3 regions of the Mesorhizobium sp. B2-4-17 genome follow, and region 1 is predicted to be linked to each of the others. Evidence: predicted binding sites of a transcription regulator. Region 1 holds the regulator's gene; each other region holds the start of a gene.
What was found. The regulator LexA, encoded in region 1, represses DNA repair genes until DNA is damaged. The targets are predictions, from matches to a motif close to TGTTCNNNNTGTGTTCNG.
Positions count from the first base shown of each region.

Region 2: the regulator LexA is predicted to act here: its motif matches at 3,462-3,479, upstream of FJ548_RS13290 (metallopeptidase family protein).
Region 3: the regulator LexA is predicted to act here: its motif matches at 2,167-2,184, upstream of parE (DNA topoisomerase IV subunit B).

Region 1 is NZ_VFUX01000006.1:71,548-82,210, forward strand. It holds gene lpxB (lipid-A-disaccharide synthase) at 1-359, shown strand, start outside; gene gltA (citrate synthase) at 418-1,746, opposite strand; gene gltX (glutamate--tRNA ligase) at 1,931-3,355, opposite strand; gene FJ548_RS06820 (ComEC/Rec2 family competence protein) at 3,458-5,920, shown strand; gene lexA (transcriptional repressor LexA) at 5,914-6,651, opposite strand; gene FJ548_RS06830 (GntR family transcriptional regulator) at 7,047-7,820, opposite strand; gene FJ548_RS06835 (ABC transporter substrate-binding protein) at 7,972-8,952, shown strand; gene FJ548_RS06840 (ABC transporter ATP-binding protein) at 9,011-9,790, shown strand; gene FJ548_RS06845 (ABC transporter permease) at 9,796-10,663, shown strand, end outside.
Region 2 is NZ_VFUX01000014.1:80,412-91,074, forward strand. It holds gene FJ548_RS13265 (ATP-binding protein) at 1-146, opposite strand, end outside; gene FJ548_RS13270 (response regulator transcription factor) at 137-829, opposite strand; gene FJ548_RS13275 (DUF4153 domain-containing protein) at 833-1,372, opposite strand; gene FJ548_RS13280 (CoA ester lyase) at 1,668-2,564, shown strand; gene FJ548_RS13285 (DUF1737 domain-containing protein) at 2,598-2,804, shown strand; gene FJ548_RS13290 (metallopeptidase family protein) at 2,898-3,320, opposite strand; gene FJ548_RS30415 (hypothetical protein) at 3,503-4,546, shown strand; gene FJ548_RS13300 (DUF6504 family protein) at 4,488-5,966, shown strand; gene FJ548_RS13305 (error-prone DNA polymerase) at 5,963-9,307, shown strand; gene FJ548_RS13310 (Trm112 family protein) at 9,692-9,940, opposite strand; gene FJ548_RS13315 (LON peptidase substrate-binding domain-containing protein) at 10,036-10,663, opposite strand, start outside.
Region 3 is NZ_VFUX01000042.1:22,854-33,516, reverse strand. It holds gene FJ548_RS26465 (type II and III secretion system protein family protein) at 1-1,060, opposite strand, end outside; gene cpaB (Flp pilus assembly protein CpaB) at 1,091-2,017, opposite strand; gene parE (DNA topoisomerase IV subunit B) at 2,255-4,309, shown strand; gene FJ548_RS26450 (FUSC family protein) at 4,355-6,421, shown strand; gene FJ548_RS26445 (DUF2336 domain-containing protein) at 6,509-7,633, opposite strand; gene FJ548_RS26440 (MaoC family dehydratase) at 7,785-8,237, shown strand; gene FJ548_RS26435 (CoA ester lyase) at 8,237-9,118, shown strand; gene FJ548_RS26430 (flavin reductase family protein) at 9,205-9,813, opposite strand; gene FJ548_RS26425 (nitroreductase) at 9,814-10,398, opposite strand; gene FJ548_RS26420 (hypothetical protein) at 10,553-10,663, shown strand, end outside.

The DNA of each region.
Region 1 (10,663 bases):
TGATCGCGTCCGGCACGGTCTCCCTGGAACTGGCGTTGTCCGGTGTGCCGATGGTCTCCTGCTACCGCCTCGACCCTGTCGCGCGCGTCGTCGCGCCGTATCTCGTTACCGTCTGGTCGGCGCTGCTGCCCAACCTGATCTCGGATCGCGCGCTGATCCCGGAGTTCTACAACGAGTACGTCAAACCGAACAATCTGGCGCGCCAGTTGGAAGGGTTGTTGACCGACACCGGCATCCGCGCCTGGCAGAAAGATGGGTTTGCCGAGATCGCACGGCGCATGGCGACGGACAGGCCGTCCGGTGAGATCGCGGCGCAGGTGGTGATGGAGTGCGTGAGGAAGCGAGTGAGTGGTGAGTAGATGATCCTCTTCACTACTGACTACTCCCTATCCATTTTACCGCTTGGCGATATCCTTTTTACCGCTTGGCGATCGGCACGTAATCGCGCTCCGGCGCGCCGGTATAGAGCTGGCGCGGGCGGCCGATCTTCTGGCGCGGATCCTCGATCATCTCTTTCCATTGCGCGATCCAGCCGACAGTGCGGGCGACCGCGAACAGCACCGTGAACATGGTGGTGGGGAAGCCCAGCGCCTTCAGCGTGATGCCGGAATAGAAGTCGACATTCGGGTAGAGCTTCTTCTCGATGAAATAAGGATCGGTCAGCGCGATCTTTTCCAGTTCCATGGCGATGTCGAGCAGCGGATCGTCCTTGATGCCGAGCTCGCCCAAAACCTCGTGCGCCGTTTTCTGCATGATCTTGGCGCGCGGATCGTAATTCTTGTAGACGCGATGGCCGAAGCCCATCAGCCGAAACGGGTCGTTCTTGTCCTTGGCGCGGGCGATGAACTCCGGGATGTGGTCGACATGGCCGATCTCGCCCAGCATGTTGAGCGCCGCTTCATTGGCGCCGCCATGCGCCGGGCCCCACAGGCAGGCAATGCCAGCGGCGATGCACGCAAACGGGTTGGCGCCCGAAGAGCCGGCGAGGCGAACCGTGGAGGTCGAGGCGTTCTGCTCGTGATCGGCGTGCAGGATGAAGATGCGCTCCATGGCGCGCGCCAGCACCGGGTTGATCTTGTACTCCTCGCACGGCACGGCGAAGCACATATGCAGGAAGTTTGCCGCGAAACCGAGATCGTTCTTCGGGTAAATGAACGGCTGGCCGATATGATATTTATAGGCCATGGCCGCGATGGTCGGCATCTTGGCGATCAGCCGCATGGAAGCGACCATGCGCTGGTAGGGGTCAGAGATGTCGGTGGAGTCGTGATAGAAGGCCGACAGCGCGCCGACCACGCCGCACATCACCGCCATCGGGTGCGCGTCGCGACGGAAGCCGGTGAAGAAGCGCGACATCTGCTCGTGCACCATTGTGTGGCGTGTCACGCGGTAATCGAAATCGTCCTTCTGCGCCTTGGTGGGCAGTTCGCCGTAGAGCAGCAGGTAGCAGACTTCCAGGAAGTCGCCGTGTTCCGCCAACTGGTCGATCGGGTAGCCGCGATGCAGGAGAATGCCCGCATCGCCGTCGATGAAGGTGATCTCCGATTCGCAACTCGCGGTCGAGGTGAAGCCGGGATCGTAGGTGAAGGCGCCGGTTGTGCTGTAAAGCGTGGCAATGTCGATGACGTCGGGGCCGACGGAGCCACTTCGCACCTTGAACTCATGAGTCTTGCCGCCGAGCTCCAACTTGGCCGTGGCCTCCTGGGTCTTGCCGCCAAATTCCAGTTTTGTCGCAGCTTCGGTCATTGCAAACTCCTTCTCGTTTCATCATGCCGGCAAAGGCAAATTTCTGCGAAGCGACACGTCGAAATCACTGCAATGCGCGTATTCGCCACCGCATTTTAGGAGGTGCGTGCCAGATTGGGCCAAGGCCTAATGTTGCACTGCGAAACCCGCCTTTCAATGCCAATCTTTTTGGGCCAGTTTGCTCCTAATCGATTTGATCCGCTATGCGACCCAGGCTTTCCTCACGCCCCAGCACGGCCAGTACGTCGAACACGCCGGGCGAGGTGCTTTTGCCGGTCAGGGCGGCGCGCAAGGGCTGTGCCACGGCGCCCAGCTTGTGGCCTCCAGCCAGCGCATAGTCGCGGATCGCGGCCTCCGCAGCGGCAGCCGTCCAGTCCCCCGGAAGCGCATTCAAGGCTTCGTGGGCGCCGCGCAGGATCTTGCGGGAATCGTCGTTGAGCAGCAGCGCCGCCTTGTCGTCGACCGGCAGCGGCCGCTCCGCAAACAGGTAAGCGGCGCCATTGACGAGTTCTACCAGCGTCTTGGCGCGCTCCTTCAGGCCCGGAAGGGCCGCCAGCAATTGCGCCTTGTTATGCTCGTTGAGGCGCGCGGCCATCGCCGGGCCGCCCTCGAGATAGGGCAGGGCGGCGATGAAGATGTCGAACAGTTCGGCGTCGCTCATGCGGCGCATATGGACGCCGTTCAGCGCATCCAGCTTGGCGAAATCGAAACGGGCGGCGCCCTTGTTGACGTCGCCGATGTCGAACCAGGAGATCATGTCCTTGATCGACATGATCTCGTCGTCGCCATGGCTCCAGCCGAGGCGCGCCAGGTAATTGAGCAGCGCCTCCGGCAGATACCCCATGGCGCGATAGGCTTCGACGCCGAGCGCGCCATGGCGCTTCGACAGCTTGGCACCGTCGGCGCCGTGGATCAGCGGGATGTGCGACATCGATGGCACGTCCCAGCCCATGGCCTTGTAGATCACCGTCTGGCGGGCCGCATTGGTCAGGTGATCGTCGCCCCGAATGATATGCGTTACGCCCATGTCATGGTCGTCGACGACGACGGCGTGCATGTAGGTCGGGTTGCCGTCCGAACGCAGAATGATGAAATCGTCGAGATCCTTGTTGGGGAATCGCACCTCGCCCTGGACACGGTCGTGCACCACCGTCTCGCCCTCGGTTGGCGCCTTGATGCGGATTGCGCCCTTGACGCCGGGAGGCGCCTCGGACGGATCACGATCACGCCACTGGCCGTTGTAGCGTGGCGGCAGGCCCTTGGCACGCGCTGCCTCGCGCATCGCCTCCAGTTCGGCAGGCGTCTCGTAGCTGTAGTAGGCCTTGCCCAGGCGCACGAGTTCCTCGGCCACCTCGCGATGCCGCGGCGCGCGCTCGAATTGGGAGACAGCGTCGCCGTCCCAGCCAAGACCGAGCCAGGAGAGTCCGTCCAGGATGGCGGCCGTCGCCGCATCGGTCGAACGCTCGCGATCGGTGTCCTCGATGCGCAGCAGCATCGTACCGCCAGTGTGTTTGGCATAGAGCCAGTTGAACAGCGCCGTGCGGGCGCCGCCGATGTGCAGATAGCCGGTGGGCGAGGGGGCAAAACGGGTGACGACCTTGTCGGACATGAAATTCTTGGAAACCATCTGAAGCGGGGTTGGGTTGCGCGGACTTTCGCGCGTCGCGGGTTCATGTACCATAGGGCGACAGGGGTGCAAGGGGCAGACCCGATGGCTGGACGAGGCCGGGGCTCGGATCAGGGCGAGGACGCTGTTGCTGGCGTCAGCGAACGGTCCTTGTTTGCAACGCATCCGGCTATCCCGTTGCCATCACCTACGCCCCTCGTGCCCGCGCCGGGCACCCGGCCGCCGCAGGCGGATATCCCTGCACCAAGTCTATCGCCTGCCGCAGGCAGGATTGCGCGCGTGCGCCGGCAATTCGGCCTGACATCATTGCCTCGCCTGCGCCATGGCGTGGCCAAGGCGGCGGAACTGGAACTTGACCGGGGCATCGCCTTTCTGCTGGTGCCGGTCTGTCTGGCCGCCGGAGCGATCGGCTACTATTCGCTGGCGGCGGAGCCTGATTTTGCCAAGCCTGTAGCGGTCGTCGTGCTGACGGCGCTCTGTGCGCTTGCGTCGCGTTCCTGGCCAAAAACCCATCTGTGTTTCACGGCGATGCTGCTGTGCGCGCTGGGCCTGCTCGCGGCGAAGGTCGAAACATGGCGGGCCGGAACACGAATGCTGGGCTCGGAGATTTCGACTGAAGTGACGGGTCGCGTCGTCTCGCTCGATCGGATGGAGACCGGCCGCATCCGGCTGACCATTGACGTGACGTCCACCGCCCGGCCGAAACTGCGCTATGCGCCGGAAAGGGTCCGGCTTTCGGCACGCAAGATACCGCGGGAATTGACCGCCGGCTCGTTGATATCAGGCTATGCCAAACTCTTGCCGCCGACCGGTCCGGTGCGGCCGGACAGCTATGATTTCTCCTTCGACAGCTATTTCGCCGGCATCGGCGGCAGCGGGTTTTTTCTCGGCAATCCCAGGATTGTCACAGCCGAGGACGATGACATGCCGCTTTCGGCTCGCCTGTCCTCTGCGGTGGAAAATGCCCGCCAATCCATCGCTGGCCGCATCACAGGTATCGTCGGCGGCGCCGAGGGCGAGATCGCAGCGGCACTGATCGTCGGCGTGCGCGCCGGCATTCCCGACGAAATCAACGAGGCGATGCGGCGAACCGGCATCTATCACATCATATCCATTTCCGGACTGCATATGGCGCTGGTCGCCGGCACGGTCATGGGTCTGCTGCGCGGCGCCTTCGCGCTGTTTCCAGATTCTTCCGCACGAAGGCCGGTGAAGAAATACGCGGCCGCCGCAGCGCTGTTCTCGATCGCTGCCTATCTCGTCATTTCGGGCATCGTCGTTGCCGCCGAACGCAGCTTCATCATGCTGGCGGTGATGCTGATCGCGGTTCTGTTCGATCGCGCGGCTCTGACCATGCGCAATCTGGCGATCTCGGCGGTCGCCGTTATCCTGGTCTCGCCGCATGAAGTGGTCGGACCGAGTTTCCAGATGTCGTTCGCCGCGACCGCTGCCCTGGTCGGCGCCTATGCCGGTTGGGCGGATTATCGCGCGAGGAAGATCAGAACGCCTCCGCCCAGACGAACACCGGCCGGTTTTCTCATGGGCAAACTCGTCGCGCTCACAGGAGGCGTGGCAATGACATCCATTATTGCCGGCAGCGCCACGGCGCTGTTTGCCATTTGGCATTTCCAGCGTGTATCGCCGCTCAGCTTGTTCGCCAATCTGGCCGTCATGCCGATCGTTTCGGTCGTGATGTTCCTGGCCGTCGCCAGCGCGTTGCTCATGCCGTTCGGCTTGGATGCGCCATCCCTTTACCTGATGGGCAAGGGCCTGACGGCAATGATCGCCATATCGGCGTGGATATCGGAACGCTCTCCTGTCGATGCGGTCGGGCTGATTTCCCAGCAATCCGTGCTGCTGGTGACGGTCGCCCTGGTCATCGCGACGATGGCGACGACATGGCTGCGGCTCGCCGCACTCCCGTTCGCGCTTGCCGGCCTGTTGACTGTGTCGGATACGCGCACGCCCGATGTGCTGATCTCGGAAGATGCCCGGCTGGTCGCGGTGCCGATCGGCGGTGGCGAACTCGCGGTCAGCCGGGCACGCCCGAACGAATTCACCGTCGACAACTGGAAACGTGCATTGGTATCCGAAAGCATCGTCGTGCCGGAGGTGTTCAACAAGACAGACGGGCAGTTCGCCATTGCCGATGCCGTAAACCTGCCGCCGGGGGCACCGTTCTACTGCACCGACGGCGTCTGCCTCGCCAGGCACCCGTCCGGAGCGATTATCGCGCATGTCGAAGACCGCAAGGATACCTGGAAAGCCTGCGGTTTCGCCGACGTGATCGTCGTCAACGACGCGACTGGCTATGACGCCTGCCATAACCCGCTGGTTCTCGTCGTCACCAAACGGCAACTCGCTCGCAAAGGGAGTGCTGCGGTCTTCTTCGACCGCCAATCGGCGACTGGCCCACCAATCGTCAGCTTCGCCGTCGACAGGCCATACCGTCCCTGGCATGAACAGCGCAAATTCTCGCGCGAGGCGAGGGGCCTGCCGCCCTATAAAAAGCCTGACAATACCAGCGCGCCAGTGCCTGCTCAGTAGCGCCTGATCAGCCCGACGAGTTTGCCTTGCACCTTGACCCTGTCCGGCCCGAAAATGCGGGTCTCGTAGGCCGGGTTGGCGGCTTCAAGGGCAATCGAAGCTCCCTTGCGGCGGAACCGTTTCAGGGTCGCTTCCTCTTCGTCGACCAGCGCCACGACGATCTCGCCCGGGCTCGCTGTATCGGCGTTGCGGATGATGACCGTGTCGCCATCGAAGATCCCGGCCTCGATCATCGAGTCGCCCTTGACCTCCAGCGCATAGTGCTCGCCGCCCATGATCATGTCAGGCGGGACCGAGATGGAATGCGTCTGATGCTGGATGGCATCGATCGGCACACCGGCGGCGATACGGCCCATCACCGGGATCGAGACCGCGGGAACCGCATCGTCGTCATTGCCGGCCGCGGGCAAGCGCGACGGCGCCGGCTTGATCTGGCGACCAAGGTTGCCCTGACCGAGGCTGCCCTGGATGACACTTGGCGAAAATTTTTTTGCCGCGTTGAGGCCGGGCGCGATCGAATCCGGCAACCGCAGCACCTCCAGTGCGCGCGCCCTGTTGGGCAGTCTCCGAATAAAGCCACGTTCCTCCAGCGCCGTGATCAGGCGGTGGATCCCCGACTTGGAGGCAAGATCAAGAGCCTCTTTCATCTCGTCGAAGGAAGGCGGGATGCCGCTTTCCTTGAGCCGTTCATGAATGAACATCAGCAGTTCATGTTGCTTGCGCGTCAGCATGGCGGCCCCCAAGGCATTGAACGAAGGGTCTGAATCGGAATCGAAAAACAAACCCAGAACAAACACTATCTGTTCCAGTTGTGTTCCGCAACCGTTTAAAGTTTAGTGAATTTGTTAAGGGGTTCGAAATTTTTGCCGCCGGCAACAAACGGCAACCGACGCTTACCGACGATTTCTGCCCCGGACACACGCATTGAAATCGTTTTGGTTAATGGCCTGTGGCCCACCCCTTGTTGAGGTTTGGCTTCAGTCGTTTGAAAGGCGCACGGGGCGGATTTATGGAGTCGCCCAGTGTCATCCCAGCGGAACGAAACGAAACCAAAACGCCAACGTTCGCCAGCTCGCTTGGGGGATGGATCCGTGTGTAAGCGTCGGACGGCGCGGAAGCGCCGAAATCATCCGGAAACCGCTTTCAGGCTGCCGGCGCGTGCGGTGTAGTTGTTGGCGCTGCTGTCTTCGCTGTGAACATAGACGTGCAGCGTGTAGCCGATATGCGCCGTCATCAATGCCTTTGCCCGCTCGACATCACGATCGAGCGCCGCCTCCATGATCGCGGTGTGATGCTCGATCGCGATCGCCTCGCGCAGTGCGTCCATGGCCTCTCCATAGCCATGCTTGAGGCCGGCCGCTGCCCGCAAAGTCGGCGCCAGGCCGAGAAAACGATGATGTCGCCGCAGCTGATCCGCGATCGTCGAGCGGAATCGCAGCAGCCAGTTGGACGTCGCAGCACTCAGCAGCGCCGCGTGAAAGGCCTCGTGGCTTTCGTCCCATTGATCGACGGCCGCATCCGAGGGGTCGTCAACCGCGGTCTTGCAGCGAGAGAGCCGGTAATGAGCGGTGACAACGGCATCTTCCCATTGCCTGTCGCCTTTTTCCATCGATTCCAGGAACAGGGGCATCTCGACAACCATCCGCGCGCGCGCCAGGTCCTCGAGTTCGGCCCGCGACACGGGAGCGACGGCAAAGCCGCGATTGCTGATGGCAGTGACAAGGCGCTCGGCTTCAAGCCGAGACAATGCTTCACGCAGCGGCGTCCAGCCGACGCCATATGTGCCGCGCAGCGCACTCAACTTGAGCGGCGCACCCGGCATGAGGCGCGTCGTCAGAATATCGCGCCGCAGCAGCTGATAGGCCGCCTCCGTCTTTGTGGAACTATTCTGATCCTGCATCGCAGTCCGTCCATCGTCAGGCTCGGAAAATTATATATCATGGCGGTGCATGGCAAGAATTATATATAATGTTTGACATGGACCGGCGGACTGACCATGATCGCCTGATGTGCCGTCTTTAAGCGGCGCTAATCAAATCTGGGAGGAAATGATGTTGAAGTCGAAATGGCTGTCAGGATTGGCCCTGGCAGGCGCCTTGATGGTCAGCGCCGGCAGCGCCGCGGCTGATCAGATTCGTATCGGCATAGCCAATTTCGGAGAGCATCCTCAGTTGAATGCCGCCATAGCCGGTTTCAAGAAGGCGCTGACGGACAACGGCTTCGTCGAGGGCAAGGACGTCGTCTACACCGAGAGCCATACCAATTTCGACGCATCGCTGGTGCCGCAGATGATCGCCAAGCTGCAGGCAGAGCAGCCCAAGCTGATTTACACCATCACCACGCCGGTCTCGCAGATCGCCAAGAAGGCGCTCGCAGGGTCCGACATTCCGATCGTCTTTGCCGCGGTCACCGATCCGGTCGCGGCCAAGCTGGTGCCGTCATGGGACTCCGGAGACGAAGGCATGACCGGCGCCAGCGATCTGCAGGATGTCGCCGCGGTGATGGCCTTCACCAAGAAGCTGCTGCCGAACGCCAAGCGCTTTGGCGTGCCCTACAATCCAGGCGAAGCCAATGACGTTGCCCTGATCGAAAAGATCAAGGCGGCGGCACCCGCGGCCGGCTTCGAGGTCGTGGAGGTCGGCATCGACAACGTCAATGACATTCAGCAACGCATCGCTTCGCTCGCCGGCAAGGCCGACGTGATCTACGGCCCGGCCTCGAACCTGATCCAGCCGGCGATCGCCGCTGTCTCCGCAGCCGCTCGTCAGGCTGGAATCCCGGTCGTCAACTCCGATGACAGCGCGGTCCGCAACGGCACCGTACCGGCAAGCTTCGCGGTCAACTACACGCAGGTTGGCGTCAATGCCGGCAACATCGCCGCCGAAATCCTTAAGGGCAAGGATCCGAAGACGATCGCGCCGTCGCGCCCGGCTTACAAGGACCACATGGCAACGATCTCCCGCAAGGCGATGGCCGCGTTCGGCATCGAGATACCCGCTTCGATGGCCGATTGCGGCTGCATCGTCGACTGACGTTGGGCTGCAGCGGTGACGGCGTCGGCGCCGTCACCCTTCAGTTGTGGGAGGAACGATGCTCGAGATCCGATCCGCGCGCAAAGTGTTCTACAAGGGCCAGGCCGACGAGAAGGTCGCGCTGGACGGCCTCAACCTGTCGTTGGCCACGGGCGAGTTCGGTATCGTCATCGGCTCCAATGGGGCCGGCAAGAGCAGCATGCTCAACGCCATTTCCGGAGCTCTCATCCTCGATTCCGGCAGGATCCTGATCAACGGCACCGATGTGACAAACATGCCGGTGCACAAGCGCGCGGCAAAATTGGCGCGCGTCTTCCAGGATCCGATGCGCGGCACAGCCGCCAGCATGACCGTGGCGGAGAACATGTTGTTGGCTGACCTTCGCGGCCACAAACGCGGCTTGCGGCAAGGGCTGAACGCCACCCGGCTTGCGTCCTACAAGGAGCGCTTGTCCATACTGGGTCTCGGCCTTGAAAACCGCCTGGACACACGCGTCGACCTGCTTTCGGGCGGGCAGAGGCAGTCGCTGTCGCTGATCATGGCGGTTGGCGGATCGCCGGACCTGCTGCTGCTCGACGAGCATACGGCAGCGCTCGACCCGCGCACGGCCGAAATCGTCATGCAGGCGACGGTGCGCGCCGTCAATGCGCTGAAACTGACCACGCTGATGGTGACCCACAATATGCAACATGCCGTCGACCATGGCAGCCGGGTGATCATGCTCGACGCGGGCCGGGTCAGGCTGGAAGTCACCGGCGAGGAGAAATCGGCGGTCACGGTTGCAGATCTGATCGGCCATTTTTCCGTCAAGACCGATCGCATGTTGCTGGCGAGCTGATCACCATGAGCTTTATCCAGGACGTTCTGACGAGCTTCGTCGCGATCATCCCGGTCACACTGGCGCAGAGCCTGATCCTGGCCTTTGTCGTGCTCGGGATCATGATCCCGTTTCGCATGCTGAATTTTCCGGATCTGACCAGCGAGGGCGCCTTTCCGCTGGGCGGCTGCGTCTGTGGCGTGCTTCTTGCAGCCGGTGCATCGCCGCTGACAGCCATCGCGGTCGCCGTCGCAGCGGGCTTTGTGGCGGGTTGCTGTACCGCCTTCATCCATCTGCGCTTCCGCATCCACACGCTTCTTGCGGGTATCCTGATGATGACGATGCTCTACAGCATCAACCTGCGCATCATGGGCAAGTCCAATCTCTCCGTCTTCGGCTCGCCCACCGTGTTCGACTGGGTGCCGTTCGCGCGGCCTGGTTTTCCGGCCAGCAAGATCGTTGTCGCCGGCCTTCTCGCGCTCCTCGTCTTCCTGGCGCTCTACATGTTCTTCAGGACCGAGAAGGGGACCGCGGTGCGCGCGGTGGGCGCCAACCCGGACATGGCCGAGGCTCAAGGCATCAATGTCTGGGCGGCGACCATAGGCGGTGTCGGGCTGGCGAGCGCGTTTTCGGCGTCAAGCGGCGCGCTGATGGTGCAGTCGCAGGGATTTGCCGACGTCAATATGGGACTGGGGATTCTCATCAACGGGCTTGCCGCGCTGATGATCGGCGAGGCGGTTATCGGCAAGCAGACGGTCTGGCGTCAGCTGCTGGCGCCTTTCGCCGGCGCGATCATCTACTATCAGCTGGTGTCGTTCTGCCTCGCCGCCGGCATGCCGCCGCCTGACCTGAAGCTTGCCACCGGCTTGTTCGTGCTCGCCATGCTGGCCTTGC
Region 2 (10,663 bases), on a different contig from region 1:
CGGATCAGCTGGTTTTCATAAAGGCGGAAGAAGAACAGGCCGACCAGCGGCAAGGCCATCACCAGGATCAGGATGGCAACGACGACGGTGGCAAGGCGCGGCCGCCATTTGCGGCCCATCCATTTGCGCGAAGCCGTCAGCCGCATCGGCCGAGCCGGAAGCCGACGCCGTGCACGGTCTCGATGACTTCGGGGCAACCCAACGCCGCCAGCTTGGCGCGGATGTTGCGGATATGGCTGTCGACGGTGCGGTCGGCGACATGGATCTTGCCGGCATAGGCACTGGCCATCACCGCGTCGCGGTCGAGCACATGCGTCGGCCGCGTCAGAAACCCTTTCAGGATCGAGAACTCGATGCCGGTCAGGGCGAGCGGCTTGCCGTCGAAGCTGGCGCTGTGACTGGCCGGCGCCAAGGCGAGCTTGCCATGGGCGAACTGCCTGTCGTCGACCGGTTCGGGCGCCGCCGGGCGGGCGCGGCGCAGGATGACGTTGACGCGGGCGACCAGCTCGCGTGGGCTGAACGGCTTTGTCACATAGTCGTCACCGCCCATTTCCAGGCCAAGGATGCGGTCTATTTCTTCGTCGCGCGCGGACAGGAACAGCACCGGCACATCGGAGGTGTGGCGCAGCCGCCGGCAGACCTCCAGCCCGTCCATTTCCGGCATGCCGATGTCGAGCACGACAAGGTCGGGCGGGCGCCGCTCGATCGCCTGCAGGGCGGCGGCGCCGTCTGAAACGGCAGCCGTCTTCATGCCGGCCTTTTCCAGCGCGAAGCATATCACTTCGCGGATATGCGGGTCGTCGTCGGCGACGAGGATGTGATGCGGCATGGATCAGCGTCCCGGCGGGGAAGGTTCGGAAACGGAGGGAATCACAGGCAAGGCCCTGCTGTCGAGATAGAAGAGCAGCCGCCAGTCGCGAAAGCTCCAGGCGCGCCAGTTTTCCAGGGCGGTGCGGTACCATCCCTCGTCGACGCCACGCAGTCTGGCAAGTTCGCGTGTAGCGCCGGCTCCAGGCGTCCTGCCCTGATGATCGAGGAAGCGATCGAGCGCCGGAAACGCGCCCGGACCGAGCGAGCCCAGATACCAGCCGTCGAGGGGGATGCCTTGTCCGGTCATTTCTTGGGAATGGTCGACATTGTAATTGGCGATCGTTGCCGCGAAATCGATGAAGCAGCAGGCATAAAGCGTCGCCGATAGCGTCAGAAGATTGGCGGACGAGAGCCATTCATTGGATTTTCCGAGCGCGATGCGGACGATGATCAGGGCAAGCCCGGCCGCCACCAGCCCCATCCAGACGAGGCCGCGATAGGCCAGCACGACGACGCCCAAGCGGCTGCCATGGCCCGGCGCGGCGGTGAACGGTGGCGTCACGGTCTGATCTTCCCGAGAACTTGCAGCCGGGCTGTCGGCGGGCGTTTGCGGATGAAAGGAATGAGGATCGCCGCAGGCCGCGCGCGTGGCGGGTCGACCAGCCACCAGCCATCGCTGCGCAGCCGGTAAGGCAGGGACCACGGGAGTTTGACTGGCTTATGCATGCCGCCTGTCTGGCAGGTCGGTCGGGAGGCGGCAGGGCGGATCCGAGGAGATTTTCGGCAATCGCGTGCAGTTTCCGTGCAGGACATATGGCGGCTTGCCTCGACCAGTCGCAACCGGCATAGATCGGATCATGACGACCAAACCCTATCGCCCGCGCCGCTCGGTGCTCTACGTCCCGGCCTCCAACGACAAGGCGCTGGCCAAGATCGAGCAGCTTTCCTGCGATGCTGTCATCATCGACCTTGAGGATGCCGTCGCCCCGGCCGACAAGACCGCCGCCCGCGACAGGCTGGCCGGTATTTTCGCCAACCATCCGGAGGCCGGCACCGGTGGCCGGCGCCGCGAGATGATCGTGCGCGTCAATGCGCTTTCCAGCGAATGGGGCACAGACGATCTGATGGCCATGGCGAAGGCGGAGCCGGATGGCATTCTGCTGCCCAAGGTCGACACGCCGCGCGACGTGCTCGAGGTCGGCGATGTGCTGGACGACAATTTCGCCCCCGACAGCGTGAAACTATGGGCGATGATCGAAACCCCCAAGGCCATGCTCAACCTCGGCGCCATCGCCGAGCTTGGCCGCGACCCCGGCTCGCGGCTGGCTTGTTTCGTTGCCGGAACGAATGATCTGATCAAGGACACCGGCGTGCTGGCGACGCCCGACCGCCGCTATCTCGTGCCATGGCTGATGCAGATGCTGCTGGCGGCGCGGGCCGGTGGCCTCGACATGCTTGACGGGGTGTTCAACGATTTTCGCGACGCGGAAACCTTCGCTCGGGAATGCGGGGAAGCAGCCGCCATGGGGTTCGACGGCAAGACGCTGATCCATCCGGCGCAGATCGAGGCGGCGAACCGCGCCTTTGCGCCATCCGCCGCGGCGATGGCCGAGGCCCGCGCGGTGAAGGACGCCTTCGCGCTTGCCGAAAATGCCGGCAAGGGCGTGATCGCGCTGGACGGCAGGATGATCGAGCGGCTGCATCTGGCGCAGGCCGAAAAACTGCTGGCGAAGGCCGCCGCCATCGGCGCATGATCCGGCTAAGCTGTTCACGACAGGACCTGAACTATGAAACTCTACCGCTTTCTGACTGCCCCGGACGACGCCAGCTTCTGCCACAAGGTGACGGCGGCGCTGAACAAGGGCTGGCACCTGTTCGGCTCGCCGACCTACGCCTATGACAAGAAAGCCAAGACGATGCGCTGCGGCCAGGCGGTGGTGAAGGATGTCGACGGCCAGGAATACGGCCCGGACACCAAGCTCAGCGATTGGTAGGAAAAGCCTGGGTCCCTCACTCTCCTCGTCATCCTAGGGCGGAGCAAGGAGCGCAGCGACGCGGCGCAGACCCTAGGATGACGAAAGCGTTGGTTACTCCGCAGCTTCCTCGATCCGCTCCATGTCATCGTCCGACAGGCCGAAATGGTGGCCGATCTCGTGGATCAGCACGTGGGTGACGATGTCGCCCAGCGTTTCCTCGTTTTCGGCCCAGTAGTCGAGCATGGCGCGGCGATAGAGCGTGATGCGATTCGGGCCTTCGCCGGTCTGCGGGTTCCAACGCTCGGCGATGCCGCGCCCCTCGAACAGGCCGAGCAGGTCGAACGGCGTTTCCAGCGACAAATCGTCCATAATCTCGTCGGTCGGGAACTCGGCGATCTGGATGACGATCTCGCCGGTCAGCTTGCGAAATTCCTCCGGCAGATGGGCGTAGGACTCCAGCGCCAGGAACTCCAATTCCTCCATCGAGGGCGAGAACTGGTCGTGCCAGGTGCGGGTCTTGTAGATGCGGGCCATGCTTTATCCTTTGATCCCGGCATATAGGCTTTCGCACCGGTAGAGGCAAATCGAGCGGCCGCCGCGCCCGCATCACGCGGATTGGAAGGAATAAATTCCTTCTGACTCTGCTTGACTCTTCCGGTCGCCTCTGGAATCTATGGGAACATAACAGGAACAATTGTGAGTGGAAGCTGACCGTCATGGCGATGAACGCCGTGGCGCGGGAGACTGTTTTTGCCCTGCGCCGCCAGATCGCGAAGATCGAGGGAACGCTGCCCGAGCGCCTTCAGGCGCCGGTCGCGGCGCCCCTTGGGGCTGACGCCAGCGCTGATGCCCCGTCCAACGCCGATCTCACCATCGTCCGGCGCGGCAAGGCCGCGGCGTTGCCGGATGCCTTTCTGCCCATTGGTGTCGAGCGCCTCGATGCCGCCCTGAGCGGCGGCCTGCCGAAAGCCGCGCTGAGTGAAATCCATGGCCTGGAAACCCGCGATGCCGGGGCTGTCGCCGGCTTCGCCCTATCGCTCACCAGCCTGATCCTCAAGCAGGCGCAAGGGCTGCCGGTGCTGTGGATCGGCACCACGGAAATCTTTCGCGAGGCGGGCTTTCCCTATGCCAGGGGGCTTCATGCCTCGTTCGGCATCGAGCCCGGGCAATTGCTGTTTTCCGAGGCGCCGAGGCTTCTCGATGCGCTGTGGGTCGCCGAGGAGGCCGCAAGGATGACGGCGCTCGCCGCCGTCATCCTCGAAATTCGCGGCAACCCGCAGCGGCTGGACCTGACCGCGACGCGCCGGCTGCATGCCAGGGCGATAAGTGCCGGCCGGCCGGTGTTCCTGCTGCGGCAGGCGGCCGAGCCCGAACCGACGGCGGCACCTGTTCGTCTGATCGTCTCGTCGGCGCCAGCCGTGCCGCGCGCCACGGTCGCCGGGCCGCTCGCCGGCTCGATCGGCCGCCCCGCCTTCACCATCACCATCGGCAAGAGCCGCACGGCCCTGCCTGGACAATTCACACTGGAGTGGAACCCCGATGAACGCGTATTCGACGAAAGATGGGGCGAAGAAAGACGGGTCCGGCAACACCGGACAGAGAATCCTGTCCCTGTGGTTTCCCTATCTCGCGGCCGAAAGGATCCTGCGGCAGCGTCTGGGGCGGTCCTGGCGTTCCCGCCCGTCGGATCACCCACCACTCGTGATCAGCCATCGCCAGGGGAACGCGCAGCGCATCTCGGCCCTCGACGAGCGGGCTGAGGCGCTGCACCTGAAGCGCGACATGGGGATTGCCGATGCGCGCGCCATGCATCCGTCGATCGACATCGTCGAAGCCGATCCGGAGGCCGATCGCCGCCTGCTCGAAGGCCTTGCCGACTGGTGCGACCGCTACACCCCGCTGGTGGCGCTGGACGGGGCGGACGGCCTGTTTCTCGACGTCACCGGCTGCACCCATCTGTTCGGCGGCGAACGCGCCATGCTGGATGACATCCTGTCGCGCTTCTTCCATCAGGGTTTCGATGTCCGCGCCGGCCTTGCCCCGACACCGGGGGCGGCCTGGGCGGCGGCACGGTTCTGCGGCGACCGCATCGTCGATGGCGGCGAGGAGGAAGCGCTGCTCGCGCCCTTGCCGCTCGCCGCATTGCGCATAGCGCCGGAAATCCGCGCCAGCCTGGAAAGTGTGGGCCTGCGCACGGCGGGCGCCGTCATGGCCGCGCCGCGCGCGCCGCTTGCCCGCCGCTTCGGCGCCTCGCTGCTCCTGCGGCTCGACCAGGCGCTTGGCCGCCTCGACGAGGCGGTCTCGCCGCGCCTGCCCGTCGCGCCGCTTTCGGTCGAACGGCATCTCGCCGAGCCGGTCACCCTGACCGAGGACATCGAACGGCTGGTGGGACTGCTGGCGACGACCCTGAAGGCCGATCTCGAGCGCCGTGGCGAGGGCGCTCGCTCGCTGGCCCTGCTGCTCTTCCGCGTCGACGGCGCCGTCAGCCGCATCGCCTTGGGCACCTCGCGGCCGCTGCGCGAACCCATGCTGATCCAGAAACTGTTCCATGAAAGGCTGGCCGCGCTCGAGCAGGACATCGATGCCGGCTATGGCTTCGACCTGGTGCGGCTTTCGGTACTGGCCGCCGCCGCTTTCGAGATGCCGCAGGCCGACCTGACGGGCGAAACGATCGACGACGGCGCCGATATCGCGCTGTTCGCCGACCGCATCCGCGCCCGGCTCGGCGAGGGTGCGATCCTGCGGCCCGTCGCTGTCGAAAGCCATCTGCCGGAACGCGCCGTCGCCATCATTCCTTTCACCGAAGCGCCGCGCCGGATCACGCCGCCGAAGAGACCGGACAGGATGCAGGCGCCGATGACCATCTTTCCGCCGGAACGGCCGATCCGCCTGTTCCGCGCGCCCGAGCCCATCGAGGTGCCGGCCACCGAAATGCCCGAGGGGCCGCCGCTGCATTTCCGCTGGCGCCGCGCACTCTACCGGGTGACGCGTGCCGAAGGGCCGGAACGCATCGCCGCCGAATGGTGGCGCGAAGCGCCAGGCGACGCAGCGGCATCGACACGCGACTATTTCCGCATCGAGGATGCCGACGGCCGCCGCTACTGGCTCTACCGGCAAGGCCTTTACGGCAGCGTCTCCCAGATCCCGCCGCGCTGGTTCATGCACGGGGTCTTCGCATGAACGCACTGACCGTCATCCCCTATGCCGAGTTCGGCATCCAGTCGAATTTCTCCTTCCTGCGCGGCGCCTCCAAGCCGGAGGAGCTGGTGGTCGCGGCCAAGCTCCTGGGCTTCCCGGCGATCGGGCTTGCCGACCGCAACACGGTGGCCGGCGTGGTGCGCGCCTGGCAGCAGGCCAAGGTCGAAAAGCTCTCCTATCACCCCGGCTGCCGGCTGGTCTTTGGCGACGGCACGCCCGACATTCTCGCCTATCCCAGGGACCGCACGGGCTGGGGGCATCTGTGCCGCATGCTCACCCAAGCCAATCTGCGCGACGAGACCGAAAAGGGCGCCACCCTTCTCCAGCGCGGCGACCTGCTCGCGTGGGGAGACCGGATGTCGCTGGCGGTCCTGCCAGATCTGGCGGCGGGCGGAGAAGACAGCCTCGCTTTGCTCCGCCAGCTCAAGGACCGCTTCGGCGGAGCCCTGCGCCTTGGCGTCTCGCCCTGTTATGCCGGCAATGACCGTTTCCGGATCGAGCAGGCGGCGGCGCTTGCCGAGGCTGCCGGCATCCCGCTGATGGCGACCAACGACGTCCTCTACCACACGGCCGAACGCCGCCCGCTGCAGGACGTGCTGACCGCGATCCGTCTCAACACGCCCGTCGCCGAAGTCGGGCTGCAACTCACCGCCAATGCCGAGCGCCACCTGAAGCCGCCGCTGGAAATGGCCCGCCTGTTCCGCAGGCATCCGCGGGCGCTGGCCGAGACGCTGCGGTTCGCGGAAGAACTCACCTTCTCGCTCAGCGACCTCCAGTACAATTACCCCGACGAGCCGACGGAATCGGGCCTTGGCCCGCAGGCCGAACTGGAAAGGCTGGCGCGGGAAGGTGCGGCCAGGCGCTTCCCCGGCGGTGTCCCCGCCAGCGTCATAAAACGCATCGAGGAAGAACTCGCCCTGATCGAGCGCCTGAACTACGCGCGCTACTTCCTGACCGTCCACGACATCATAAAATTCGCCCGTAGCCAGAACATCCTCTGCCAGGGACGCGGCTCCGCCGCCAATTCCATCATCTGCTTCTGCATCGGCATCACCGAGGTTGGCCCGGACAAGATCGACACACTCTTCGAGCGCTTCATTTCCGAGGAGCGCAACGAGCCGCCCGATATCGACGTCGACTTCGAGCATGAGCGGCGCGAAGAGGTCATGCAGTACATCTATTCGAAATACAGCGCCAAGCGCACCGCGCTCGCCGCCGCCGTCATCAGCTATCGCGGCCGCTCGGCACTGCGCGAAGTCTCCAAGGCGATGGGCCTGTCCGAGGATGTCAGGGCGTCCCTGTCCGGATCGATCTGGGGCTGGTCGACATCCGAGCTTGGCGAGAAGGAAGCCCGGGCCGGGGGGCTCGACCGCAGCGATCCCGTATCGCGGCATGTGCTGGAGCGCGCCAACGAGATCATGGGCTTTCCCCGCCATCTCTCGCAGCATGTCGGCGGCTTCGTCATCACCAGGGACCGGCTCGACGAGATCGTCCCCATCATCAAGACGGCGATGGACGAGCGCAAGATGGTCGAATGGGACAAGGACGACCTCGACGCGGTGAAGATCCTCAAAGTCGATATTCTGGCGCTGGGCATGCTGACCTGCCTGCAGCGTGCCTTCACTTTGCTTGAGACTCATTACGGTGTCAGGGACGAGTTCGACAGGCCATTGACCCTGGATACGATCGCCAAGGAGGATCCCCGCGTCTACGACATGATCTGCCGTGCCGATACGCTCGGCGTCTTCCAGATCGAATCGCGCGCTCAGATGTCGATGCTGCCACGACTGAGGCCGCGCGAATTCTACGACCTTGTCATCGAAGTGGCGATCGTGCGGCCCGGCCCGATCCAGGGCGACATGGTCCATCCCTATCTGCGCCGTCGGCAGGAGAAGGAAAAACCCGAGTATCCCAAGCCGGAACTGAAAGAGATCCTCGGCAAGACACTCGGCGTGCCGTTGTTCCAGGAGCAGGCGATGAAGATCGCCATCGTCGCCGGTGGCTTCAAGCCAGGCAAGGCCGACGAACTGCGCCGCGCCATGGCCACTTTCAAGCGCACCGGCACCATCGGCAACTATCGCCAGCAGATGATCGACGGCATGACGGGCAGGGGCTACGAAAAGGAGTTCGCCGAGCGCTGCTTCAAGCAGATCGAGGGTTTTGGCGAATATGGCTTTCCCGAAAGCCATGCCGCCTCCTTTGCGCTCCTCGTCTATGCCTCATGCTGGTTCAAGACCTTCTATCCCGACGTATTCTGCGCCGCGATCCTGAACTCGCAACCGATGGGCTTCTACCAGCCGGCGCAGCTGGTGCGCGACGCGCGCGACCACGGCGTCGAGATCCGCGAGGTCGACGTCAATTATTCCGTCTGGGACTGCACCCTGGAAAAAGCACCTTTCGATCCGGCCCGCATCCTGCCGCGCCATGCCGAAATGCGCGGTGTCGTCCAGACGGATCATGCGGTGCGGCTCGGCTTCCGGCAGATCAAGGGACTTTCCCAGGAACGCATGGAAGCTTTCGTCGCGCGGCGCGGTGCAGGCTACGAAACCGTCCGGGACGTCTGGCTGCGCTCCGGCCTCGATGTCGGCGAGATCGAGAGGCTGGCGCAGGCCGATGCCTTCCGTTCGCTCGGCCTCGACCGCCGTGCCGCACTTTGGGAGGTGCGTGCGCTCGACGGCAAGAGTGCGGCCGAAAAGCTGCCGCTGTTCGACCAGCCGGCGTTGCGCCTGCGCGAGCTGGAACCCGAGACGAAGCTGCCCAAAATGCCGCTCGGCGAGCATGTCATCCATGATTACCGCTCGCTCGGCCTGTCCCTGAAGGCGCATCCGGTCGCTTTCCTGCGCGAGCGGCTCGACCGGGCCGGCATCATCCCCAACGCCAACCTGCCTTCCGTGCGCGACGGCAGGCGGGTTTCGGTTGCCGGTCTGGTGCTGGTGCGCCAGCGCCCCGGCAAGGGCAATGCGATCTTCCTGACGCTGGAAGACGACAAGGCTGTCGCCAATGTCATTTTCTGGGAGAGAACCTTTACCCGCTTCCGGCCTATCGTCATGGGCGCGCGGTTCGTGAAGGTCAGCGGGAAATTGCAGTCGGAATCCGGTGTCATCCATATCGTCGCGGAGAAGATCGAGGATCTGACACCCTGGCTGACCGTGCTGCTGGAGAAGGTCAGCGCGGCCGGCCCGCCTGCCACACGACACGCCTCCGGGGAAGGTCGGGATCGCACCAGCCAATCCGGACTAAGGAACGCGCCGGCCGATCAAAGTCTCGCAACGCTGTCGGAAGAAGCGGAAAGGGTCATGCCCAAAGGGCGTAATTTTCAATAGAGCCAGGGCAGGGGCATATGGATTCTTGCGAAGAGGACCCCACCCTAACCCTCCCCACAAGGGGAAGGGAATGCTGCCGCGCGCCTTTGCTTCCGCCTTGCCATCTAAAAACATGCTCAATTGCCCGGATCGGCGTCAACGGAGTCTCCCTCCCCCCTGTGGGGAGGGGTTAGGGGTGGGGGTACTCGTAAAGCAAAAGCCTGAGTCTCCCATATGCGATTGCCCTGCCCGCAACGGAGATTGGCCGTCATCACCGCTTTTAAAACCAGGCTGGACGGCGAAGCTGCCGATCTCCCCCCAAGTAGGGGAGATGCCCGGTAGGGCAGAGGTGGGCGCTGTCCCGCCAGCCTCCGGCAACACCTGCATCGCAGCGATGCGCGCCACTCAGCTCGGCCCGCTCAGCCGCGGCGGCGTTACGGGCAAAACGTCCTCCGCCGACAACGTCCGCGCTTCCGAGGGCAGCATGATCGGGATGCCGTCGCGTACCGGATAGGCGAGCTTGGCGACCCGCGAGACCAGTTCACCCCGCTCCGGATCCCAGGCCAGCGGCCCCTTGGTCAGCGGGCACGCCAGAAGCTCCAGCAGCTTCGGGTCGACACTGGCCTTCCTTCCGTCGCGTCCATCCGCCGCCATCACGGCCTCCCTCAACCAACTGCCGACCTGAGATGTGTTGGTATTCGGGTAATGCCGGCCTGCAAATAGCGGCATCACCTGAATATCGGCACATCTCATTGCAGGCTCGAGCCAAAATCCTCATTCTCGCGCGCCAGCGCCATTTCGGTGATGGCGATCAGCGTCTCCGCCCTTGTCTTCAGGTCAGCGGCCTCGAGTAGCGCCTGTTTCTCGGCCGGCCCGTAAGGCGCCATCATCGACAGGGCATTGACCAGCATGGCGTTTTCGGCACGGCTGACGCTTTCCCAGTCGGCTTCGAGATCATTGGCTTGCAGATAGGCGCGAAACGCCTTGAGCAGGGCCGGCCGATCGATCTCGTTCGCCGCCTGGTCGTCACCGAGATCGGCCAGGAACGGTGCCGGCTTGACCTGGCGGAACGGCGTCTTGACCGTCAGCTCCTGGCCGATGCGGAACCGGCACACGCCCTGCAGCGAGATCAGGTAGCGGCCATCACCGGTCTCGGAAAAGGCGATGATGCGGCCGGCGCAGCCGACATTGCACAGCTCCGGCTCGCCATCCTCACGCAGCGCGCCGTCGAGACTGGGCTGGATGATGCCGATGAGCCGCGAGCCGGCCACCGCCTGATCCACCATCTGCAGATAGCGTGGTTCGAAGATGTTGAGCGGCATGCGGCCGCCGGGCAGCAAGAGCGCTCCCTCGAGCGGAAAGATCGGGATCGCTGAC
Region 3 (10,663 bases), on a different contig from region 1:
TCTTGGCGCGGCGAACGATGAAACCGGGCACCGAAATGTTGCCGATATTGTAGGAGGCCGACGCATCGATGGAGGATACTTCCGGCGCGATGTCGAGGCTCACCAGCCCGTCCTTGAGCACGGTCGGCGTGAAGTCGAGGCTGACGCCGTATTTCTTGTAGCTGACCGAGATCTTGCCATTGTCCTCCGAAACCGGGATCGGAAATTCGCCGCCGGCCAGGAAGCTCGCCGTCTCGCCGGACCGGGCAATAAGGTTTGGTTCCGCGAGGCGTCGAGCAAGGCCGCGCTCTTCCAGGGCCTTGATGGCGATGTCGATCGAGACGCCGTTGGACAGCAGCCGGCCGATGGCTTCACCGGTTCCTGCCGCCGGCACCGCCCCGGGGTCAAGCGAAACATCGCGTCCACCAAAGCCGTAGGCAAAGTTGGCGCTGTATTTGGCGCCGAGATCCTGGCCTGCCTGGCGGTTGATCTCGACGAAGCGGACGTTGAGCTGGACCTGCTGCGACGATGAGATGTTGACCGAATTGATCACTTCTTCCTTGCCGGAGAAGCGGGTGGCGATCTTGTTTGCCTTTTCGGCGGCAACCGCGTCATCCGCCTCGCCCGACAGCACGACACGGCCATTGGCCGAGCCGACCTTGATCTTGGCATCCGGCACGCTGGCGCGGATCGTGCTCGCCAGCTGGTCGGTGTCGAGCGTCACCTCGATGTCGATGGTGCCGACCAGCTGCTTCTTGTCGTCGAACAGCGCGATACCGGTGGTGCCGAGATTGTTGCCGAGCACATAGAAAGACTTGTCGGTCAGTGGATTGACGTTGGCGATCTCCGGATCACCGATCACGATCTGGTAGAAGGCAGCACTCGTCATGATCGTCTTGGGCTTGCCCTTGGCGACCTTGATCGATGCATTCCTGGTCGACGAGACGTAGACGACATCGTTGTCCGCCCTGGCGGCGCCGGGTAAAGCGAGCACTCCGCTCGCGGCCAGCGAGGCGACCATCGCCAAGGCGCGCACGAAGTGCCGCCGAGCCGTCATTCGATATAGCGTACGCATCAACATTGTCCCGTCCCGTCCGGTCCCCACCGGCCTTTATTTCTGGTCCCGCGAAGGAACCTGATATTCTTCGGCCTGTGTGCCGCGTGTGACGATGACCGTCTTGAATGTCGGCTTCTCAGGCTCCTTGGCCACCGCGTCGAACAGCGAGCCGGCCGCCGCCTCGGTCTTGGACGCCACCGATCCGCCGAAGGAGGAAATGGTGGTGACGCCGCCATTGCCGTCACCGCCTTCGCTGGCCGACCGCAGCGACAGCGACAACGTGCCGACGGTGCGGGCAAGCGCCACTTTTTGCGCGCCATCGGTCGTCACCTGGATGGTCACGGAATTGGCCACCTGCGGCGTCGTCTGACGCTCGTCGGCGCCCTGGCCGACGCTGAGCACCTTGGCATCGGCGACGACGATTTCGGAGGTGACGGTCGAACCTGCAGCCCCTTGGGCATTCTTGGCCACTTCCTGGATTGCGCCGGTATCGCGTGTCAGCACGACATCGACCCGGTCGCCCGGCGTGACGAAGCCACCGACGCCGGCGATCTCGTCGGTCCGGATGGTGACCGCCCGCATTCCGGGCGCAAGCATGTTGGAGAGCGTCGCACGGCCGTTTGGTCCCGACAGCTTGGCCAGCAGCACCGGCTCGTTGACCTCGATCGGTGACAGCACCACGCGGCCGCCTTCGCCGAGCAATCCGTCGACGGTGGCAAAGGCGCCCTGCGGCAGGGAATCCTGCGGCCACGGAATTTCGCTGAGCTTGGCGCGGTCGATCTCCATGCCGTAACGCAACGGCGCGTTCGCCACGACGATGGTCTTGAATTCGATCCTGGGCGTGGCTGGAGCGGCGATCGATGCCGTCTTTTCCCCGGCATCAGCCTTGGCCTGGCTCTTGACCCAGAAATCCGCGGCAAAGATCGAGATCGCGCCGAAAACGGCGGCGATGCCGATCATCGTTATGGCCTTGCCCTTCACACCGAAACCCCTGATGCCCGCAGTTTCTTGTTATGTTGGGCTCACGCTAGGCGGCATTGTTAAAGAATCAGGTATCCCGCACGGCCGCATTTGATCTATTTCCGGCCGCTTGGTTATCGAATGGTTTTAGGATAAGAGGGGCCAGACCCCCGAACGTAACAGGAACCTCCATCGCTTGGCGCTGAAAAGCGTGGCAGTATCGACGGGTGATTCGCAGCATCGGACTCTATGGCAGGCATGGACGAAAACAACGATCTCTTCGCCAATATGGACAAGCAGCCGCAGCCGGTTCGGGCGTCCGCGCGCCCGGCGGATCCGCTGGTGCAGGCGGCAAAACGCCCGGCGGCGTCCAAGGACGGCAGCGAGGGCTACAGCGCCGCCGATATCGAGGTGCTGGAAGGTCTGGAGCCGGTGCGTCGTCGGCCAGGCATGTATATTGGCGGCACCGACGACAAGGCCATGCACCACCTGTTCGCCGAAGTCATCGACAACTCAATGGACGAGGCGGTTGCCGGCCACGCCACCTTCATCGATGTCGAACTCTCGGCCGATGGCTTTCTCACCGTCACCGACAATGGCCGCGGCATCCCGGTCGACCCGCACCCGAAATACAAGAAGCCCGCGCTCGAAGTGATCATGACGACGCTGCATTCGGGCGGCAAGTTCGACTCGAAGGTCTATGAGACGTCAGGCGGCCTGCATGGCGTCGGCGTTTCCGTCGTCAACGCGCTGTCGGACCATCTCGAGGTCGAGGTCGCGCGTGGCCGGCAGCTCTACCGCCAGCGCTTTTCGCGCGGCATTCCGGTGAGTGGCCTTGAGCATCTCGGTGAAGTGCACAACCGGCGCGGCACCAGGATCCGCTTCCATCCCGACGAGCAGATCTTCGGCAAGGGCGCGGCGTTCGAACCGGCGCGGCTCTACCGCATGACGCGTTCGAAAGCCTATTTGTTTGGCGGTGTAGAGATCCGCTGGACCTGTGACCCCTCGCTGATCAAGGAAAAGGATCAGACGCCGGCCAAGGCGGAATTCCATTTCCCTGGCGGCCTCAAGGACTACCTCAAGGCGTCGCTCGGCGACGAATTTCAGGTGACGCGGGAAATCTTCTCTGGCAAGAGCGACAGGCAAGGAGGCCATGGCTCGCTCGAATGGGCGGTGACCTGGTTCGGCGGCGACGGCTTCATCAATTCCTACTGCAACACCATCCCTACCGGCGAAGGCGGCACCCACGAGGCCGGCTTCCGTAACGTGCTGACGCGCGGCCTGCGCGCCTATGCCGATCTTGTCGGTAACAAACGCGCCTCGATCGTCACCTCGGAAGACGTGATGATCTCGGCGGCGGGCATGCTTTCGGTGTTCATCCGCGAACCGGAATTCGTTGGCCAGACCAAGGACAGGCTGGCGACGATCGAGGCGATCCGGATCGTCGAGACCGCGATCCGCGATCCCTTCGACCATTGGCTGGCCGACAATCCGCAGGAAGCCTCGAAGCTGCTCGAATGGGTGATCGCTCGCGCCGACGAGCGCGTACGCCGCCGCCAGGAAAAGGAAGTGTCGCGCAAGAGCGCGGTGCGCAAGCTGCGGCTGCCGGGCAAACTCGCCGACTGCACGCAGAACGCCGCCGCCGGTGCGGAACTCTTCATCGTCGAAGGCGATTCCGCCGGTGGCTCGGCCAAGCAGGCGCGCGACCGGGCCAGCCAGGCAGTGCTGCCGTTGCGCGGCAAGATCCTCAACGTCGCCAGCGCCGGCAATGACAAGCTGGCCGCCAACCAGCAGATATCGGACCTGATCCAAGCGCTCGGCTGCGGCACGCGCTCCAAGTATCGCGACGAGGATTTGCGCTACGACCGCGTCATCATCATGACCGACGCCGACGTCGACGGCGCCCACATCGCCTCTCTGCTGATCACCTTCTTCTATCAGGAGATGCCGGCGCTGGTGCGTGGCGGTCACCTCTATCTGGCGGTGCCGCCGCTTTACTCGATCAGGCAAGGTGGCAAGGTGGCCTATGCCCGCAACGACGCGCACAAGGACGAGCTCCTGCGCACTGAATTCACCGGACGCGGCAAGGTCGAGCTCGGCCGTTTCAAGGGCCTGGGTGAAATGATGGCCTCGCAGCTCAAGGACACCACCATGGATCCGAGGAAGCGCACGCTTCTGCGGGTCGATGTGATCGATGCCGAGGCGGCGACCAAGGACGCGGTCGACGCGCTGATGGGCACCAAGCCGGAGGCTCGCTTCCGCTTCATCCAGGAACGTGCCGAATTCGCCGAAACGGAAGTGCTGGATATCTGAGCGCCCCCTGCTCTACCTTGTCCGTGCGGGTACGGAGTCGAACATGTGATCGGGGCGCGGCTGAAAGATTATCTCGGGACACGGTTCGCCGACCTGACGCGACCCACGCGCTCGGACTGGATCTTCGCCCTTAGAACCGTTTCGGCCGGCCTGATCGCGCTGCTGGCCGCCTACGCCCTCAAGCTCGACCATCCGCAGTGGGCGATGATGACGGTGTTCATCGTTGCCCAGCCGGTCGCGGGCATGGTGCTGGCCAAAGGCTTCTACCGCCTGCTCGGCACATTGGCGGGCGGATTAGCGGCAATCGCCATCACCACGGTCTTCGGCTCCAATCCGTGGCTGCTGGTGACCGTGCTTGCCGTCTGGATCGGCATCAGCACCTTCGTCTCGTCGCTGCTGCGCAATCCCGAGGCCTATGGCGCGGCGCTTGCCGGCTACACCGCGATGATCATTGGCCTGCCGGCTTTCGGCCAACCCCATCTCGTGGTCGATCTGGCGGTCGCACGCTGCGCTGAAATCGTGCTGGGCATAGTCTGCGCCGGCGTGACCAGCCGGCTGATCCTGCCGAAGCTGGCGGGCGATGCCATCATCGAAAGGCTGAAGCGCTCCATTCTCGACCTTGCCATTTATGCGGGCGGTGCATTTTCCGGCCGCGACAGCGCGGTCTTGGCCGATCTTCACCGAAAGCTGATCGCCGAAGCGGAGATACTTGGTGAAATGCGCGTCTATGCAAGGCTGGAGGCGCCGAGCCTGGCGACCCGCGCGCATCCGGTCCGGCGCACCATCGGCCAGCTTCTGTCCGCTCTGTCGGCCGCGCGCGCACTGCATGCCCATGCCGCGCCAAAGAACGCGGCGCTCATTCCCGTGCGCGCCGACCTGCATACCCTGGTCAGGGAACTCGCAGGCAAACCAGGCGCTCTCGAGGACACCACGCCGTGGGTGGTGCGGCTCGATACCATCGCCGCCAAGGCACGGCAGATGCCGGACATGCCGGATGGGCAAGGTGATGAGAGGCTCGGCACCATCACTCGCCTGACCATCGCCGCCGATTTCGCGGAAGCCTTGAAGCAGGTGCTGCGCGGCCTCGACGCGTTGCGTGCGCCAGCCCCGCGCGCCGCCCGTGTGCGCAAGCAGCCGGCGCTGGTGGTACACCGCGACTACCATGCGGCCTCGCGCAACGCTGTGCGCGCGGCACTCGCCACCTTGCTGGTCGCGGCCTTCTGGCTGACGACGAAATGGTCGGAAGCCGCGGGCACGGTCATCCTGGTCTCCGTCGTCTCCAGCCTGTTCGCCGCCCGCCCCGATCCCGTGCAAGTGGCCTGGGGCTTTTTCAAGGGCACCTTGCTGGCCCTGCCCTTTGCCTTCGTTGTCGGTCAGATCGCCTTGCCCGCCTTGCCCGGCTTCGGCTGGTTCACGATCTTCGTCGTGCCGATCCTGGTGCCTGCCGCGCTGGCGATGGCCAATCCGCGCTATGTTGGCGTGGCGACGGCCTTTGCCATCAATTTTCTGGCTTTCCTCAGCCCGCATCAGGCGATGACCTATGATCCCGGCCCTTTCCTGGCGGGTTGCGCATCGATCCTGGTTGGCATCCTGCTGGCAATCGGTGTTTTCATCGTTGTGTTGCCCTCCGATCCGTGGATCTTCGTCAACCGCATCGTGCGTGTGATGCGCGAAGACCTGGCGCGCCTCTGCTTGCATGAGCGTGTGCCAAGACGTACCGCTTTCGAGAGTCTCGCCTATGATCGGGTCAATCAACTGATGTCGCAGACGCAGCGCATTGGAAAAAAAGGCGATGCGGTTCTGGACGGCAGCATAGCCGGTGTCACCGTTGGCGTCGAAATCCTGCGCCTGCGCCACGCGCTGCAAAGTTCCACCTTGGCAGCCGAAACGACCCTCTCGATCTCGAATTTTCTGCGCGGACTGGCGCGCGAGCTGTTGTTCCGGCGGCCAGGCGAGCCGCAGACTTCAACCGTGACCGTCGCCAGACAGTATGCGGCTATGATCACACAGCGAAGCAGCGCCGGTGAAATGCTGCAGATCGCAGCCTCGCTGCGCATCATCGCCGCCGCGATCGAGGATTTTCCGGATTTCTTCGCGAAAGACCGAGGCTAGAGCAATTCAGGAAGAGTGCGCAGCGGTTTTCCTGAATTGCGCAGAAAAAAGAATTAGAGCGGGGTCAACGATTCCATCTGAACCGCCCTAAGCCGCCGCGATCGCCAGCGCATGGCCGCGTGCGTTCTCGCGCAGCGCGTTGAGATGGATCGACTTGACCAGGGCGGCAAGATCGCCTTCCGCGGATTGCCCGCCCAATTCCTTGAGCATCAGCCAGCTGACTTCCTGCACGCCGGCAATGCGCTTGCCATTGGCGACCTCCCGCCAGATTTTCAGCGCACGCAGGATAATCGCATGCGTGGAGACGGCGAGGCCGGCGCTACGGAACAACGCGTGTAAAGCCACATCATGCCCGCCTGCCAGCAGCGCCCTCACCCGCTGCTCGGGCTGCTGGCCGAGCGCGACCAGCGTGGAACCGAAGAAATCGACCTTGCCATGCGCGATGGTGCGGATGAGGAAGCTCGCCGTGAGATCGCCACGCAGCCTGAGATGTTCGATCAGCGCGGCGTGCTCTTCCTGCCGCGTGCCCTCGATCAGCGTTACCGAGGCCTTGACGCAGGCATCGCGCATGACGCGGTCGGCACGCGCGGCGCCCATCAGGGCCATGACCAGCGGCGACGTCTTCAATGTCTCGCCGAGCTTGACGAGCAGCATGTGCCGGCAGTCGGCAGGCAGGCGGGCATCCGATATCAGCGCTTCTCGCACCCGTGGGAGATGCCCGTGGCGTTCGGCCATGCGGCGGAAGCTCAGCGAAGCAATCTCAGCGCCGCTGTTGGCCAGCAGGACAGCGCAGGCTTCCGCCTCGCCGATCTCGGCGATGGCCGCCGCCAGCGCCATCGAGACGAGCGGGCGGTCGGCGATCAGCTTCTGCGTTGCCTTCGGGCTCGCCGCGACGCGGTTGATCAGATCGTCGTCGGTGAGCAGCGGTGAGCGCGCCAGCACGACGCCGGCCACCTCCGGCTGGTCGGACGCCAGCGCACTGATGATCTGCAGCGGCGCGTGGTGGCTCATCGAAAGCGCTTCGGCCATTGCCAGCCGCACTTTCGACGAGGCATCGTCGAGCAGCAGCGTCAGCGCCGCTTCGGCGGCGCAGCGGTCCTCGAACGGCAATTCGGAATTGACATAGGCCCGGGCCAACGCATTGGCCGCCGCGGCACGCTCCGACACCCTGGCCGTGTAGATCCATTTCAGGAAATGCGAAACAACAACCATGCCGCCTGCCAACGCCCTTTGCCGGAAGGTTTCCAGCCCCGTGCAGACGGTAGGCAGAAATGGTTTACGAACCGTTCACCATGTTCATTAACTGGCTTGCGAGCGCCGGATGCAGCGCCTATCAACCGTCAGACAGCGCAGGAGACGGAGAATGGCCGGACTATACCTCGAAGAGTTTGTCGTCGGCCACGTCTTCCAGCACACGCTGCGCAAGACCGTGACCGAGAGCGACAACATGCTGTTTTCGGTGATGACGTTGAACCCGCAACCGTTGCATATCGACTTCGATTTCGCCGCGAAGAGCGAATGGGGCAAGCCGCTGGTCAACTCGCTGTTCACGCTCGGTCTGATGATCGGCATCTCGGTCAACGACATCACGGTCGGCACGACGGTCGCCAATCTCGGCATGAAGGAAACCGTGTTTCCGCATCCGGTCTTCCATGGCGACACCATCCGCGTCGAGACAACGGTTGTCTCGGTACGCGAGTCCAAGTCGAAGCCCGATCGCGGCATCGTCGAATTCGAACACCGCGCCTATAATCAGCATGGTGATCTGGTCGCCAAATGCGCCAGGCAGGCGATGATGCTGAAGAAGACCACCTGATGCGCTCGCTGCTGTTTGTCCCCGGTGATTCCGAGCGCAAGCTGGAAAAGGGATTTGGCGCCGACGCCGATGTGGTGATCATCGATCTCGAGGACTCCGTGGCCCCGCACAACAAGGCAACGGCGCGAGAGGTCGCGGCGCGCTTTGTCGCCGAACGCCGGGGGCAAACCGGCTCGGCGATCTATATCAGGGTCAACGATCTGGCGAGCGCACTGACGGATGATGATCTTGGCGCGCTCATCCCGGCGCGACCGGACGGCATCATGCTGCCCAAGTCCAACAGCGGGCAGGACGTCCAGCAGCTCTCGGCAAAGCTCAGGGTTCGCGAGGCGGAGAACGGCCTGCCCGACGGCTCCATCAAGATCCTGCCGATCATCACCGAAACCCCGGCTAGCGTGCTTGCCGCGGCGACTTATGCCGGCGCGAGCGCGCGGCTCGCCGGCCTCACCTGGGGCGCGGAAGACCTCTCGGCGGCGATCGGCGCTCGCTCAGCCCGCGACGGGCACGGCCGCTACACCGACGTGTTCCGCCACGCCCGCCTGACGACCATCCTGGCGGCCGGCGCCGCGGAAGTCGCGGCGATCGACACCGTTTTCCCGAATTTTCGCGACATGGCAGCCTTCGCCGCGGAATGCGCCGAAGCCGAACATGACGGCTTTACGGGAAAGATGGCGATCCACCCCGATCAGGTGCCCGTCATCAATGCCGCCTTCACGCCATCGCCCGAGGCGGTGAAACAGTCGGCGGCGATCGTCGCGGCGTTCGCGGCGGCCGGAAATCCAGGGGTCGTCGGCATCGATGGCAAAATGTACGACCGACCGCATCTGCGGCTCGCCGAGCGGCTTCTGGCACGCGCGAGGGCGGCAGGGATTTCCGCCTAGACGCGCCAATCGCTACCATGCGCGCCGCCTTGACAGCTCGGCGACCGAATGCCGTCAACGCGCTGTGATTTGCCAAAGCCTGGAATCTATTCCTTGCCCCAGCGCGGCCGGCGCATCGAAAAGATTTCGTTGACGCTGGCATAGTCCATGTAGCCGAGGCGAGCCACGTTGCCAGCCTTGGTGACGTCGAACAGGCCGTCTTTCAGAAAAGCATCGTCGATGTGCACGCCCACCACTTCGCCGGCGACGACGACGGCGCTCGTCGGCGCCCCATTCAGCGCCTTCGGGCGAAAGATCTCAGTCACCCGGCATTCGAGCGCGGCAGGCGCTACCGCCACACGTGGCGGCCTGACGAGACGCGAAAGCGCCATGGCGAGATCGGCATAGACGAACTCATTGACGCCACGCGGCGCATTGACGGACGTGTAATTCATCTTCTCCGCCAGATCGCGGCCGACCAGGTTGGCGACGAACTCACCGGTCTCCTCGGCGAAGGAGGCGCTGTCCTTCTCGCCCTCGGAGGAGAACCAGACGATGAAGGGCCGCGTCGAAATGGCGTTGAAGAAGGAGTACGGCGCGAGATTGATCTCGCCAGCCTTGTTCAGGGTCGATATCCAGCGGATCGGGCGTGGCGCCACGATCGCCTTCGACGGATCGTGCGGCAGCCCATGCCCCTTGGACGGCTCGTAGAACATTCAGCCCGCCCAAGGCCCGGTGTAGTCGGCGTAGAGCTTTGCCGGATCAGGCCGTGGCCGCTCCGGCGCGGGGCCGGCATAAGAGCCGATATGGATGAAACCGACGATGCGCTCCCGCGGCGCCAGTCCAAGGATCGCCCTGCCCTCCGGCACATCGGAATACCAGTTGCTGATCATGTTGGTGCCGTAGCCCAGCGCGTTGGCTGATATCATCAGGTTCATCGCCGCCATGCCGCCGGACAGGAACATCTCCCATTGCGGTATTTTGGGATTCTCTTTCGGCACCGACACCACGCCGATCACCAGCGGCGCGCGCGAGAAGCGCGCCAATTCCTGATTGCGGCGGCCCTCGGGCAGCGGCCCTTCCCGCTGTTCGGCAAGTTCCGCCAGCTTCCTGCCGATCTCGACACGAGCATCGCCGCGATAGAGGATGAAGCGCCAGGGTTCCAGCCGGCCATGATCGGGTACGCGCGTCGCGGCGGCGATCATCGTCGCGATATCGGCATCGCTGGGCGCAGGCTCCTTGAGGTTGGGAATCGGCGCTGAATTTCGGGTCAGCAGGAAGTCGATGATAGGCGACGCCATGGGCGCAAGTCTCCTGGACACTCTGTTTTGAGCTGAAGCGCACCATCGGGAATTCGGGTGGCTCGGGCAAAGGCGCGCGAGCGCCGGACTGAAGAGTCGCGGATCGGACTCTTAAGCCTTGAAATTGCCACCGCCATGGGCTTCAACGCAAGGCATGTTTGAGGGGCGACTGCGACTTTTCCTGCTTCGGCTCTGTGCCGTGCTGTTCTTGCTGCCGGTCGCCATGGCCGTTGCGCAGGAAAAGGACGGCATAAGCGACCTCAAA